DNA from 2 places in the Mesorhizobium sp. WSM4847 genome. Region 2 is predicted to be linked to the other one. Evidence: predicted binding sites of a transcription regulator. Region 2 holds the regulator's gene; the other holds the start of a gene.
What was found. Region 2 encodes PhoB, which activates phosphate uptake and scavenging genes when phosphate is short. Its sites were predicted from a motif close to TGTCATNNANCTGTCAT; they were not measured.
Positions count from the first base shown of each region.

Region 1: a site for PhoB is predicted at 4,238-4,254, ahead of pstS (phosphate ABC transporter substrate-binding protein PstS). Genes of this name have one in related genera too.

Region 1 is NZ_JBVVPY010000019.1:121,881-129,228, reverse strand. Features, by position in the region: gene AC0L28_RS25020 (autotransporter domain-containing protein) at 1-717, shown strand, start outside; gene AC0L28_RS25015 (slipin family protein) at 831-1,595, opposite strand; gene AC0L28_RS25010 (NfeD family protein) at 1,592-2,989, opposite strand; gene AC0L28_RS25005 (2OG-Fe(II) oxygenase) at 3,175-3,915, shown strand; gene pstS (phosphate ABC transporter substrate-binding protein PstS) at 4,372-5,457, shown strand; gene AC0L28_RS24995 (Na/Pi cotransporter family protein) at 5,545-7,275, shown strand.
Region 2 is NZ_JBVVPY010000013.1:70,203-77,550, forward strand. Features, by position in the region: gene pstB (phosphate ABC transporter ATP-binding protein PstB) at 1-424, shown strand, start outside; gene phoU (phosphate signaling complex protein PhoU) at 460-1,167, shown strand; gene phoB (phosphate regulon transcriptional regulator PhoB) at 1,184-1,873, shown strand; gene AC0L28_RS19710 (ROK family protein) at 2,041-3,288, opposite strand; gene xylF (D-xylose ABC transporter substrate-binding protein) at 3,554-4,594, shown strand; gene AC0L28_RS19720 (sugar ABC transporter permease) at 4,735-6,054, shown strand; gene AC0L28_RS19725 (ATP-binding cassette domain-containing protein) at 6,148-6,942, shown strand; gene AC0L28_RS19730 (CHASE domain-containing protein) at 7,056-7,348, shown strand, end outside.

The sequences.
Region 1 (7,348 bases), on a different contig from region 2:
GCCGACGGTCTGGTCGGCGACTGGCGCGTCGGCCTGCTCGGCGGCTATAGCCATTCGTCCTTCGACGCCAATGACCGCCAGTCCTCCGGCGACAGCGACAACTATCATCTTGGTCTCTATGGTGGCACCAATTGTGGGGCAATCGCCTTCCGCACCGGCGCCGCCTACAGCTGGAACAGCATCTCGACGAAACGCTCGGTCGCCTTCAACGGTTTTGCCGACACCCTGTCGGCCGATTACGACGCCGGCACTGCGCAAGTCTTCGGCGAACTTGCCTACAAGATGGCTGCCAACCATTTCAAGTTCGAGCCCTTCGCCAACCTCGCCTATGTCAACGTGCACACCGACGGCTTCAGTGAAAAGGGTGGTGCAGCGGCGCTGACCAGCCAAAGCAGCAACGCCGACGCCACCTTCACCACGCTCGGCCTGCGTGCCTCCACCGATCTTGGGCTCGGCGGGATCAAGGCGTCGGGGCACGGCACACTCGGCTGGCGCCACGCTTTTGGCGATGTCACGCCGACTTCGACCTTCGCCTTTACCGGCGGCGATGCCTTTACCATCGGCGGCGTGCCTGTCGCAAGGGACAGCGCCGTGATCGAGGCCGGCTTCGACCTGCAAGTGTCGGCCAATGCCACATTCGGCCTGTCCTATGCCGGCCAGTTCGGCGCCCACGCCGCCAACAACGGCGCCAAGGCCAACCTCAACGTCAGGTTCTGACAAGGGCGGATGAGGAAAATCGCCGGGACGCCGAAGCTGCCAATCTCCCCCATTATTGTGGGGCGAGATGCCTGCCAGGGCAGAGGGGGTTGAAGGATCGCCGGCCTTCGAGCTCACGTCTTCTCGCCGGTCGGCCTGATGAAATGGCCGAGCAAATCCATCGGCACCGGAAACACCACCGTCGACGAGCGTTCACCGGCGATGTCATGGAGCGCCTCGAAATAGCGCAGCTGCATGGCCTGCGGGGTCTCGGACAGCATCTTGCCGGCCTCGACGAGTTTTGCCGCCGCCTGCTGTTCGCCGTCGGCATTGATCACTTTCGCACGCCGCAGCCGTTCGGCCTCGGCCTGCTTGGCGATGGCGCGGACCATGTTCTCGTTGAGGTCGACATGCTTGATCTCGACATCGGAGACCTTGATGCCCCAGGCATCGGTCCGCTGATCAAGGATCTCCTGGATATCGCTGTTGAGCTTGTCGCGTTCGGCCAGCATTTCATCGAGTTCATGCTTGCCGAGCACCGAGCGCAACGTGGTCTGTGCCAGCTGGTTGGTGGCGGTCATGAAGTCCTCGACCTGGATCACCGCCCGCTCGGCGTCGACGATACGAAAATACAGCACTGCGTTGACCTTCACCGAGACGTTGTCGCGCGAGATCACGTCCTGCGGCGGCACGTCCTGGACCACCACCCTCAGGTCGACCTTCACCATCTGCTGCACGAAGGGGATGAGGATGATCAGGCCGGGCCCCTTGACCCCGGTGAAGCGGCCGAGCGTGAAGACCACGCCGCGCTGATATTCCCTCAGGATGCGAATGGCCGCGGACAGGAACATGACCACGACGAGCGCTGCCACCAGATAGGCCACATATCCGAGCATCATTGCCTTGCTCCATCGCTTCGCACATTGCGGCGCCGTATCGTCAGCACGAGACCCCTGACATCAGCCACCTCGACGCTGTCGCCCACCGCAATGGGTTCGTCGGCTTTCGCCCGCCAGCGCTCACCCCGGGCCAGCACGTGTCCCTCGCTGCCCTGCCAGTCGAGGACCTTGGCCGGCAGCCCTTGCATGGCCTGGGCGCCAACACGCGGAACGTTCTTGCGGGCCGCCCACAAATAGCTGCCGGTCAGCAGCGCCAGGCCGAGCGTCAGGATGGCGGCGGTGCCGATGACGGCCCACGACATCTCGAAGCCGGGACCTTCGATCCTGAGCAGCATGGCAGCGCCCAACAGAAACGCAGCCACGCCTCCCAGCCCAAGCACCACTGTGGGATTAAAGACCTCGACGACGAGGAAGATGATGCCAAGCAGCATCAAGGCGAGGCCGGCATAGCTGATCGGCAGGAGATTGAGCGCATAGAGCCCGAGCAGCAGGCAGATCGTGCCGATCACGCCTGGCGCGACCGCGCCTGGGCTGGTGAACTCGAAGACGAGGCCATAAACGCCGATCAGCATCAGGATGACGGCGATGTTCGGGTCGGTGATGACGGCGAGAAGCCGGATGAGCCAGCCAGGCTCGAGCGTTTCAACCGGCAGCCTTTTGGTCGCCAGCACCTTTTTCCTGCCGGCGATCTCGACCGTCCGGCCGTCGGCCAGCTGAAGCAGTTCGGTCGTGTCGCGGGCGACGAAGTCGACGACACGCTCCTGCCGTGCCGCGCTGGCCGACAGGCTGGCCGCCTCACGCACCGCCTTTTCACCCCAATCGGCATTGCGCCCGCGCAGTTCAGCCAGGCTGCGGATCAAGGCAACCGCGTCGTTCGTCGCCTTGGCGATCATCGCATTGCCCGCCGGTGGATTCTTCGGGTCCTTGCCGGCTTCCGGGCCATTGTTCTTGTCGTCGCCGGGAAAGGATGGCATCGGCCCGCCCATCTCGATGGGCGTTGCCGCGCCCACATTGGTGCCGGGCGCCATCGCCGCCACATGGGTTGCGTAGAGGATGTAGGTTCCGGCGCTCGCCGCATGCCCGCCGGCGGGCGCGACATAGCCGATGACGGGAACCGGGGAGGCGAGGATGTCGGCGATGATCTCACGCATGCTGGTGACCAACCCGCCCGGCGTGTTCATCTGCAGGATGAAAACCTCGGCGTTCCGTTCTGCGGCCACCGCCAGCGCTTCCTCGAACTGCATGGCGCTCGCCGGACCGATGGCGCCGTCTATCTCGATGCGCAGCGCAGTCCTCCCCTGGCCGTTTGCTTCTCCTGTTGCTGCGGAAGAAGAACAAACAGCCACAGCGGCTACAAAAGCCGCGGCAATCAGGGCTACACGCGCGAGTTTCACGCTCAAAGCTCCCTGTCAGGGATATGGGCTCGATTTTGCCAAAATCCATGCTGCGTCGCGGCGGTGAAGCTGATCCATGGCAACCTTGCGTTGTGCCTAGACCGGTTGGCAGGAAACGGGTGGTTTGCACGCGCCGATTCACCCATCTGATTGCAGAAGCCGATGAAGCCAGAGGAGGCAGAGCCATGACCATACACACGGTTCCAGAAGCAGCGGTCCGATCGGCGGAAGCGCGCGTCGCCGGATATGGCTGGCAGGCACTGGCCGAGGAGATGAGCTTCTATGGCTGCGCGGTGATGGAAAAGCTGCTGACACCAGAAGAATGCCGGGAGATCGCTGGGCTCTATCCCGACGAAAGCCGTTTCCGCAGCCATGTCCACATGGCGCGGCACGGCTTCGGCAAGGGCGAGTACCGCTACTTCCGCTATCCCTTGCCCGAGCTGATCGGCGGCTTGCGCACCGCGCTCTATCCGCGCCTTGCCGCCGTCGCCAACGACTGGAACGAACGCATGGGCGTCGCGCAGCGCTACCCGGACGAACACGCCGCGTTCCTCAAGCAATGCCACGAACAGGGCCAGACGCGGCCGACGCCGCTCCTGCTGCAATATGGTCCCGGCGACTTCAACTGCCTGCATCAGGATCTCTACGGCGAGCTTGCGTTCCCGCTGCAGGTGGCAATCCTGCTGTCCGAACCGGATAAGGATTTCACCGGCGGCGAGTTCGTGCTGACCGAACAGCGCCCGCGCATGCAGAGCCGCGCCGAGGTGGTGCCGCTGCGCCAGGGCGACGCAGTCGCCTTCGCGGTCCACAATCGTCCGGTCCAGGGCAGCAAAGGCAGCTACCGCGTCAATCTCAGGCACGGCGTCAGCCGGATTCGCTCCGGCCTGCGCCATACGGTGGGCATTATCTTCCACGACGCGAAATAGGGCTGTCCCTGCGTGGAGGCGACCAGCAACTTCGTGCCAAGGGGATCTGTTGTCGGAGTCGGCGCCGCCCCTCATCGCCCTGCCGGGCACTTCTCGCCGTGTGACGGGGAGAAGGGACTGGTCGCACCGTGGCGGATATTCTGCAACGCTGGTGATTGGCGAAACCCTCGATGAGAGCGCCCCTCTCCCCGTCACTATACGGGGAGAGGGTGCCGGCAGGCAGGTGAGGGGCAGCGCAAAGCTGAAGCGATTGGCTGCCGAACAATTCTTCAGGCAACCGCGGCAATCGCGGAAAAATAAAAATCTAACCCGCAAAGATCTTTGTCATCCAATCGTTAACCAAGGTTCATACGGTGAGCGGGTTGTTTCTCTGCCGGCGTTCGTTCGCCGAGCGGATGACTGTTGATATCTGCCAAGACTGAAAACTAGCTATTTGTTCGCGCGTCGGGGATCGCCATGATGTTTCCAGCAAGCTTTGCGTCACTACGGCGCAAATCGGCGAAGTTAAGCGGCGCCATCACGCTGGCTGTTGCCTTGATGATCGGGGCCGCTGCACAGGCCGAGCCTATCCGCGGCGCCGGATCGACACTGGCCGCCCCGATCATCGGCAAATGGGGAACGGCCTACGAGAACGCCCGCGCCGACGGCGGCGACTATGTCTCGCCCGATTGGAAGGTGGACTATGAAATCGTCGGCTCGCTCGCCGGCGTCCTGCGTCTCGATCAGCCGGATATCGACTTTGCCGTGACGGATGCGCCGATCAATGGCGCCGAACTCAAGAAGGCCGGCCGACAGCAGTTTCCGATCGTGATGGGCGCCATCGCCGTCGTCGTCAATCTCGACGGCATCGGCCCGGGAAGCCTTCGCCTGACCGGGCCGCTGCTGGCCGACATCTATCTGGGCAAGATCCAGTCATGGTCCGATCCCGCGATCAAGGCGGTGAATCCGGATGTGACGCTGCCCGATCTCAGGATCAGCGTCGTTCACCGCAAGGATGGCTCCGGCTCGACCTTTGTCTTCACGCAGTATCTGTCGGCGGTCAGCGATGAATGGAAGGCCAAATACGGCGCAAATACACTGATCTCGTGGCCGCTCGGCACTGACGCGGAAGGCACACAGAACCTCATCCAAGCCGTGCACGACACGAAGGGCGCGATCGCCTATGCCGAATCCGGCCAGGCCCAGCGCGCCAGCCTTGCCTACGCGCTGATCCAGAACAGAGCCGGCAAGTTCGTCAAGCCGGAGCCGCAGGGCGTGCAAGCTGCCGCGACATCCATCGACTGGGCGCAAACGACCGACTTCTTCGCCTCGCTGACCGATCGAGACGGCGATGCCGCCTATCCGATCAGCACGGCGGTGTTCGCGGTCGTTCAGGTCTCGGGCCGTTCGGAACATCGCTATCGCCGCGTGCACGACCTTTTCCGGCTCGCCTTCGCCCACGGCGCTGATGACGCCGCCGCGCTCGGCTACGTGCCGCTGCCGAAGGCGCTCGTCGCCCGGATCGAGCAATACTGGGCAAGGCTGGAGCCGGTCGGAAACTGAGCGGAAGAGCCAGGCCGCTGCTTCGCGCAGCGCCTGAACTGAAATTCATATCGCGCCGTGATGGCGGCTTGTTGGGGACTGCGTGACATGGACATCGATATCTTCAAGGACATCCTCGTGCCGGTGATCGGCGGGTTGGGCATTTTTATGCTCGGCCTCGACTTCATGGCCAACGGCATCCAGGCGCTGTCGGTCAACCGGATGCGCGCCTTTCTCGCCAAGGCCGCCGGAACGCCGATCAAGGGCGTGCTGGCGGGAACGCTGATCACCGGCGTCATCCAGTCGTCGACCGCGATGAGCGTCATGGTCGTCGGCCTGGTCAATGCCGGCGTCATCGCGCTTCGACCGGCGATCAGCGTGATCATGGGCGCCAATATCGGCACCACTCTCGGCAACGGGCTCATCGCCCTGCCGCTCGGTCCGCTCGGGCTGATCCTGGCCGGCGTGTTCTCGCTGATCTACTGCTTTGCCAAAAGCGAGAAGGTCAAGAACATAGCGCTTGCCGGCATGGGCTTCGCGCTGATCTTCTATGGCCTCAACCTGATGACCGGCGGCCTGCGCCCGCTGCGCAATCTGCCCGAAGTCATGGCACTGCTTCAAACACTGACGGCCGACTCCTATCTCAACCTGCTCAAATGCGTGTTCATCGCCGCCGGCGTGACCGCCATGATCCATTCGTCCTCGGCGACGATCGGCATTGTCATGGGCCTTGGCGCCGCCGGCATTCTCGACTGGACGACGGCCGTCGCCTTCTCGCTCGGCGCCGATCTCGGCACCACGATCACCTCGTGGATGGCTTCGCTCAATCTTTCGAAAAACGCCAAGCGCACCGCCTACGCCCACATCTCCTTCAACATCATCGGCGTGTGCATCACCATCCCGCTGTTCTTCGTCTCCATGCAGGTCCTGGAATGGGCCATGCAGTTCTTCGGCGGCGATCCCGCCATTCCGGTGATCGTCGACGGCAAGGAGACCTTTCCCCTGGTGCCGGTCGCGGTCGGCCTCTACTCGACCTTCTTCAACGTCTTCAACACGTTGTTGCTGTTTCCGTTCATCGGGGTGTTCGAGCGGGTCCTGTCGCGTGTCGGTCACACCGATGCCGAGGACACGGAAGATTTCTCGACGCCGCGATTCCTCGACCGCAAGCTGGCCGGCGATTTCGCCAAGGCCGTTCCCGCTGTCCAGCAGGAGACGGCCCGCCATCTGCAAGCCGGCGCCATGTTCCTCGACATCGCCCGTTCGTCGAAGAAGGCGCCGTCGGATCCGGGCGAGCACTACCTCGCAACCGATATCCTCAGCCGCGACATCCGCGCCTACACCGCCGAATTGATGAAGGAAGACCTGCCCTACGACCAGCTCGACCTGATCGCCAGCCTGATCGAGGAAGCCGACTTCACCGCCGCCCTGACGGAATCGATGCATCAGGTGGCGCGCCGCGTCAGGCGCGAGAAGTTCAGCGGTCCGGCGCAGGCCATCGTCGACGTCGGGCTGAGCAAGCTCGATGCCTCGCTGCGACAGATCTTGCCGACTTACGGCATCTCCGACCCGAAGGTGCCGGCCGGACATGTCAATCTGCCGGAGGTCGAGGAACTGCGTGCCCGCACGCTGGCGCTCGGACCCAATGCAGGCGCCGCCGAACGCGGCACGATCCTGGCCCTGCTCGGGTCGATCGAACGCGCGGAAATCCTGATCCAACGCATCGATGCCGAGCGCAAATCGGTCAACCGGCAAAGCGTGCTCGCCCGGGCGTCGGCACGCAAGGAAACCAGGCCGCACGCGATGGGCGATTCCGGCCTCAGCCCGGTCCCGGCCGAGTAGCGGGGCGGGACATAGCGCGTTCGCATTAGAGGCGACGAATTATCGAAGTCGGCGCCGCCCCTCATCGCCCTGC
Region 2 (7,348 bases):
CGGCCTGGCCAGGAGCAAGGCCGAGTTGGACGGCATCGTCGAATCGAGCCTGAAGAAGGCCGGCCTGTTCAACGAGGTCAAGGATCGCCTGCTCGAGTCGGGTACCGGACTGTCCGGCGGACAGCAGCAGCGCCTGTGCATCGCGCGCGCCATCGCGGTGTCGCCGGAAGTGATCCTGATGGACGAGCCCTGTTCGGCGCTCGATCCGATCGCCACCGCCCGCGTCGAGGAACTGATCGACGAACTGCGCCAGAACTATACGATCGTCATCGTCACCCATTCGATGCAGCAGGCGGCGCGCGTGTCGCAACGCACGGCGATGTTCCATCTCGGCTATCTGGTCGAGGAGGGCGCGACCGACAAGATGTTCACCAACCCCGACGACAAGCGCACCCAGGACTACATCACCGGCCGGTTCGGCTGAGCGGTCCGGCGAATTTCGAACACGAGGACAGCACCATGGGTGAACACACCGTCGCATCTTTCGACGAGGAACTGGAGCACATCGACCGGCTGATCCGCGACATGGACGAGCTCGCCGCCGCAATGGTCGCGGCCTCGATCCGCGCGTTGCTTGCGTCGGACAATGCGATGGCGCAGCGCGTCGTCTCGGACGACGCCATCATGGATGCGAGGCAGCGCGAACTCGATGACAGCGCCATCACGCTGATCGCCAAGCGGCAGCCGATGGCGCAGGATCTGCGCGCCGTGGTTGGCGCAATCCGCATGGCGGGCGATCTCGAGCGCATCGGCGATCTGGCCAAGAACATAGCCAAGCGGGTCAGCGCAGTCGGGCAGAGCGCGACGCCGCGTAATCTGTCGCACGGTATCGACGCGATGGCGGACCTCGTTCTTGTGCAGCTGCGCGGCGTGGTCGAGCACTATGTGTCGCGCGATGCCGGCGCGTTGAAGGAACTGCGCGCCGACGACCAGAAGATCGACGTGAAATACACGGCGGTTTTTCGCGAGCTCCTGACCTACATGATGGAGGATCCGCGCAACATCACCGCCTGCACGCACCTTCTGTTCTGCGCCAAGAATCTCGAGCGTATCGGCGATCACGTCACCAACATCGCCGAAAACGCCTACTTTGTCGTGACCGGGCAGCAATTGCCGGCGGATCGCCCGAAGCTCGACGAAACGACGATGTCGGCGCCGGCGACATGACAGGAGTGACCGGCCGATGATCGCGCCGCGCATCATGGTGGTGGAGGATGAAGAGCCGCTGGGCGTCCTCCTCCGTTATAATCTGGAATCCGAAGGCTATCAGGTCGAGGTGGTGACGCGCGGCGACGAGGCCGAAATCCGGCTGCAGGAAAACGTGCCCGATCTTTTGGTGCTCGACTGGATGGTGCCGGCGGTTTCCGGCATCGAGCTTTGCCGGCGGCTTCGGGTGCGCCCCGAAACCGAGCGGCTGCCGATCATCATGCTGACCGCGCGCGGCGAGGAGAGCGACCGGGTGCGCGGCCTTTCGACCGGAGCCGACGACTATCTGGTCAAGCCGTTCTCGACACCGGAATTCATGGCCAGGGTCAAGGCGTTGCTGCGCCGCGCCAAGCCGGAAGTGTTGTCCAGCGTGCTCAAGGTCGGCGACATCATGCTCGATCGTGAATCGCACCGGGTCTATCGCAAGAAGAGCGAGATCCGGCTCGGGCCGACCGAATTCCGGCTGCTCGAATTCATGATGCGCCACCCGGGCCGGGTCTTCTCGCGCAGCCAGTTGCTCGACAATGTCTGGGGCGAGACGATCTACATCGACGAGCGCACGGTGGACGTCCATGTCGGCCGGTTGCGCAAGGCGGTCAACAATGGTCGCATGCCCGATGTCATCCGCACCATCCGCGGCGCGGGCTATGCGATCAGGGAAGACTAGGGGATGTGCTGATATTCAGGTGATGCCGGCCTGCGAACGGCTGATACCTGCGCTTCCGGTGCTCATCTCATCCAAGAGTACGCTCCGCTCCGGTTCTCGGAACCCGCCATTCTCGACTCGGCCTGACCTGAACCTCAACACACCCCAAGTCGCGACCCGGGAATCCTTCAAGCCACGTTCTTTCCGACCGAGCCGGCTCGTGCCTGGATGCTCGGCGCGAAAATCTCCTGGTCGACGAAGCTTAGCGCCCGCATGGCGCAACCTTCGCGGATCAGCGGCAGCTCGTTCGGCTCGGTGTCGAAGGAAATCAAACCCGAATGCTGGCCGCCGGCGGTCTGGGCGATGGCCTCGCGCAGGGCCGGCTCGATCAGGTCGAAGGCGGCAGCGCTGGCGCCGACCATGGCCACCGGCGCCGGATCGATCAGCGCAAACAGGCTGCCGAGCCCGAAGCCGAGCGCCTCGCCGGCCTTGCGGTAGGCTTCGCGCTCCGGTCCGTCCGTCTCGCGCGCCCGGGCCGCCAGTGCCCGCATCTCGGCGTCGCTGACATCGGCGACCGGCTCGGCGTTCTCGCTCAACAGCCTTGCGTTGCGCCAGATGGCGTAGTTGCCGGCATAAGCCTCGACGCAGCCGCGCCGCCCGCAGCGGCAAAGCGCGCCGCCCGGCCGATGGATCATGTGGCCGAATTCGCCGCCTGAGGAGTGGGTGCCGGTGAACAGCTCGCCCTTCAGCACCAGCCCCATACCGATGCCGTGCGAGAGCAGGATGGCGATGAAATCGTCGCGGTAGCGATCCGGGTGGCGCCAGCGCAGCGCCACGGCCATCATGTTGCAGTCGTTCTCCATGATGGCCGGGATGCCGAACTCGCGTTCCAGAATGTCGGCGAAGGCGATGTTCGTCTGCGGCGTGATCGGTGACCACAACATGGCGCGCGCATGGGAATCGGTGATGCCCTGGATCGCCAGCGCGATGCGGGCGACGCTTTGGACATCGAGGTCGGGATCTTCGAGCCGGCGCCGGACGATGGCGACACATTCGCCGATCAGCGCGTCACGCGACATGGTCAGCGTGTCCAGCCGGCGCTGTTCCTCGGCGACCACTTGTCCGGCATAATCGATGACGGCGACCGACAGGAAATTCAGCGACAACACGACGGCCAACACCGCAGCGGCTTGCGGATTGAGGCTGAGGCCGACCTGCGGCCGGCCGCGTTTCAGCGAAACCGTCTCGCTCGCCTTGCTCTCGGCCAGGATGCCTTCCTGGATCAGGTCGGCAGAGATCGCCGATATGGTCGAATGGCTGAGGCCGGTAGTCGCGGCGATCTCGGTCCGCGACGGCTGGCCTGCCCGGCGCACGGCCGAAATCACCATCGCCCTGTTGCGCCGGCGCAGATCGTCATGACGGATTCCCACCGACATTTTTTGTTTCCTCCTCATCGCCGCGGCCGCTCATGAATCGGAAGCCGTCGGTATGTCGGACAAATACTGGCAGAAGCAGAAGGGGCTGTCATTATTTATTCCGAGCCTCGAAAAAAAGCCCGACAGGACGTCAAAATCCATCAGAATTGGTGTTGACAGTGCTTCGGCGTTGGACCAGTATTTTTTCGAGGCTCGAAAAAATAGAGCCTTTGTGCCGGCCTTCGGGCCAGTTGGTCGCGCCCTACGCGGCGCAGGGAGGAATATCATGAAGAGATTCGCAGCCGCCATTCTGGCGGGGGTCGCCATGTCGCTGACGCTCGCGTCGGCCGCGCAGGCCAAGGACAAGGTCATTGGCGTTTCGTGGTCGAACTTCCAGGAAGAGCGTTGGAAGACCGACGAAGCCGCCATGAAGGCGGCGATCGAGGCCGCCGGCGACAAATATATCTCCGCCGACGCACAGTCCAATCCCGGCAAGCAGCTGACCGACGTCGAAAGCCTGATCTCGCAGGGCGCCAACGCGCTGATCATCCTTGCGCAGGATGCCTCGGCCATCGGTCCGGCGGTGCAGAAGGCGCTGGACGAAGGCATCCCGGTCGTCGGCTATGACCGGCTGATCGAGAACAAGGACGTCTTCTATCTGACCTTCGACAACCAGGAAGTCGGCCGCATGCAGGCCCGCGAAGTGTTCAAGGTGGCGCCGGAAGGCAATTACGTCTTCATCAAGGGCTCGGGCGCCGACCCTAATGCCGATTTCCTGTTCGCCGGCTCCATGGAAGTGCTCAAGGATGCCATCGACAGCGGCAAGATCAAGAATGTCGGCGAGGCTTATACGGACGGCTGGCTTCCCGCCAACGCCCAGAAGAACATGGAACAGTTCCTGACCGCCAACGACAACAAGGTCGATGCGGTGGTTGCCGCCAATGACGGCACCGCCGGTGGCGTCGTCGCGGCGCTGACGGCGCAAGGCCTGGCCGGATCCGTCCCGGTTTCGGGCCAGGACGGCGACCATGCCGCGCTGAACCGTATCGCGCTCGGCACACAGACCGTATCGGTGTGGAAAGACGCGCGCGAGCTCGGCAAGAACGCCGCCGAGATCGCCTCGCAGCTGGCCGACGGCAAGCCGATGACAGACATTGCCGGCGTCAAGGATTTCACCACGCCGGGCGGCAATGTCGTCAAGTCGCTGTTCCTGACGCCGATTGCCATCACCAGGGACAATCTCAACGTCGTCATCGACGCCGGCTGGATCAAGCAGGAAGAGGTCTGCGCCGGCGTGGCGGCGGGCACCGTCCCGGTCTGCAACTGATCCGCCTTCGCCAAAAAACCTGAAACGCCGCGGCTTCACGCCGCGGCGTTTTTTTCAAAAGAGTTGTTTTTCCGCGTCTCGCGGGTAATTTCTAAGCTGCTTCCGGCATCCGCGGCAGACGGCAACGGTGGGAGGACATCATGACCGACACGACTTCCAACACGCCGGTTGCTGATCGGGCGCGTGAATCCGAGCTCAGCCCCTTCGGCCGCTTCCTCAAGGCGACCGAGCTCGACATACGCATGCTCGGCATGGTCGGCGCGCTGCTGATCATCTGGGTTGGAATCCACATCCTGTCGGGCGGGCTGTTCCTCACGCCGCGCAATCTCTGGAACCTGTCGGTGCAGACTTCCTCGGTCGCGATCATGGCGACCGGCATGGTGCTGGTCATCGTGATGCGCAACATCGATCTTTCGGTCGGCTCCGTCGAAGGCGTCATCGGCATGGTGATGGGCGTTGCGCAGGCAGAATTCCTCATCCGCGTCATCGGATTCCAGCTTGGAAATCCCTGGATATGGGTCATCGCACTGGCTGCCGGCGTGGCGCTCGGCCTCATGATCGGCGCGCTTCAGGGCTTCATTATCGCCTATCTCGAGGTTCCGGCCTTCATCGTGACGCTGGGCGGCCTGCTGATCTGGCGCGGCATGGCGTGGCTGATGACGAGCGGGCGCACCGTCGCGCCGCTCGATGCCACGTTCCAGCTGATGGGTGGCGGGCCGCGTGGCTCGATCGGGGCGACCGCGAGCTGGATCGTCGGCATTCTCGCCTGTGTGGCCGTCGCCTTGATGCTGCTCAACGGCCGGTCGCAGCGCAAGCGCTTCAAGTTTCCGTTGCGCCCGGTCTGGGCGGAGAGCCTGCTTGGTGTTGTCGCCTGCGCCGCCATCCTCGGCGCCGTCTGGATCGCCAATTCCTATCCCTGGCCGATCGGCATCGTGCGCCAATACGCCCAGCGGAACGGCATCACCATCCCCGAAGGCGGGCTGTTCATCGCCCATGGCATCGCCATACCGGTGCTGATCGCGGTCGCAGTCGGCATCGTCATGACCTTCATCACCCGGCGCACCCGTTTCGGCCGCTACGTCTTTGCCATCGGCGGCAACCCGGAAGCGGCGGAACTCGCCGGCATCAACACGCGCTGGGTGACCATGAAAGTGTTCATGATCATGGGCGTTCTGGCCGCGATCAGCGCGGCAATTGCTTCGGCCCGCCTCAATGCGGCGACCAATGCGCTGGGCACGCTGGACGAACTCTTGGTCATCGCAGCAGCCGTCATCGGCGGCACGTCGCTGGCCGGCGGCTCCGGCACGGTGCTCGGCGCCATGCTGGGCGCGCTTCTGATGCAGTCGCTGCAGTCCGGCATGGTGTTGCTCGGCATCGATTCGCCGCTTCAGAGCGTCGTCGTCGGCGCCGTGCTGGTCGTCGCCGTCTGGCTCGACACAGTCTACCGCAAGCGGGTCTGAGCATGATCCCGAGCCGAAGGTCCGCGTCAGCGAAAAGTGGACATCCGTTTCGGTCCAGCATCATGCTCGGCAAAACCATGGAAAGGAACGATCATGGCTGACACGACTGCTCCCACGCCACTGATCGATATGCGCAACATCTCGATTGCCTTCGGCGGCATTCGCGCCGTCGACGATGCGTCGATCGACCTTTTCCCGGGCGAGGTCGTGGCGCTGCTCGGCCACAACGGTGCGGGAAAGTCGACGCTGATCAAGATCCTGTCCGGTGCCTACAAGCGCGATTCGGGCCAGATCTTCGTCAATGGCGAGGAGGCTTCGATCGCCAATCCGCGCGACGCCAAGAAATACGGCATCGAGACGATCTACCAGACGCTGGCGCTCGCCGACAATGTCGACGCCGCCGCCAACCTGTTCCTCGGCCGCGAGCTGATGACCGGCTGGGGCACGCTCGACGATGGCGCCATGGAGGCCGAGGCGCGCAAGGTGATGGGCAGGCTCAATCCCCGCTTCCAGCGATTCAAGGAGCCGGTGGTCAAGCTTTCGGGCGGCCAGCGGCAGTCGGTGGCGATCGCGCGCGCCATCCTGTTCAACGCCCGCATCCTGATCATGGATGAGCCGACGGCGGCGCTGGGACCGCAGGAAACGGCGCAGGTCGGCGAACTGGTCATGCAGCTCAAGGCCGACGGCATCGGCATCTTCCTGATCAGCCATGACATCCACGATGTGTTCGAGCTTGCCGACCGCGTCTGCGTCATGAAGAATGGCCGGGTCGTTGGCACGGCGCGCACCGGCGACGTGACCCAGGACGAGGTGCTCGGCATGATCATCCTGGGCAAGTGTCCGCCAGGCGCCATACCGGGGCCAGGCGCGCTGAAGATCGCCGCCTGAAGCGTCAAATACCTGTCACGTGATATGCCAGCCGTCATGATGGTTTGGCCGCGCCATTGTGTTGCCACGGGGACTTGCCCATAAGATGGGAAACCATGGGTCGCAGCAGCAATTTGAAGAAGTTCTTCCCGATCGTCGCGTTCATTGCCGTCGCGCTGATCAGCCTGACAATGGCGGGATTCGCCTATTTCGCCACCCAGGAAGCGGCGCGCATCAAATTCGAGGCGACGGCGGACGACGCCCTCAACCGGATCGATAGCCGCATCGACCTGCATCTGTCACTGCTGCGATCGACACATGCGCTGTTCGAGGCTCGCAATGGTGACATTTCGCGGGGCGAGTTCAAGGCGTTCTTCGATGCGCTGGGTATCAACGACAATTTCGCCGGCCTGCGCGGCATCGGCTT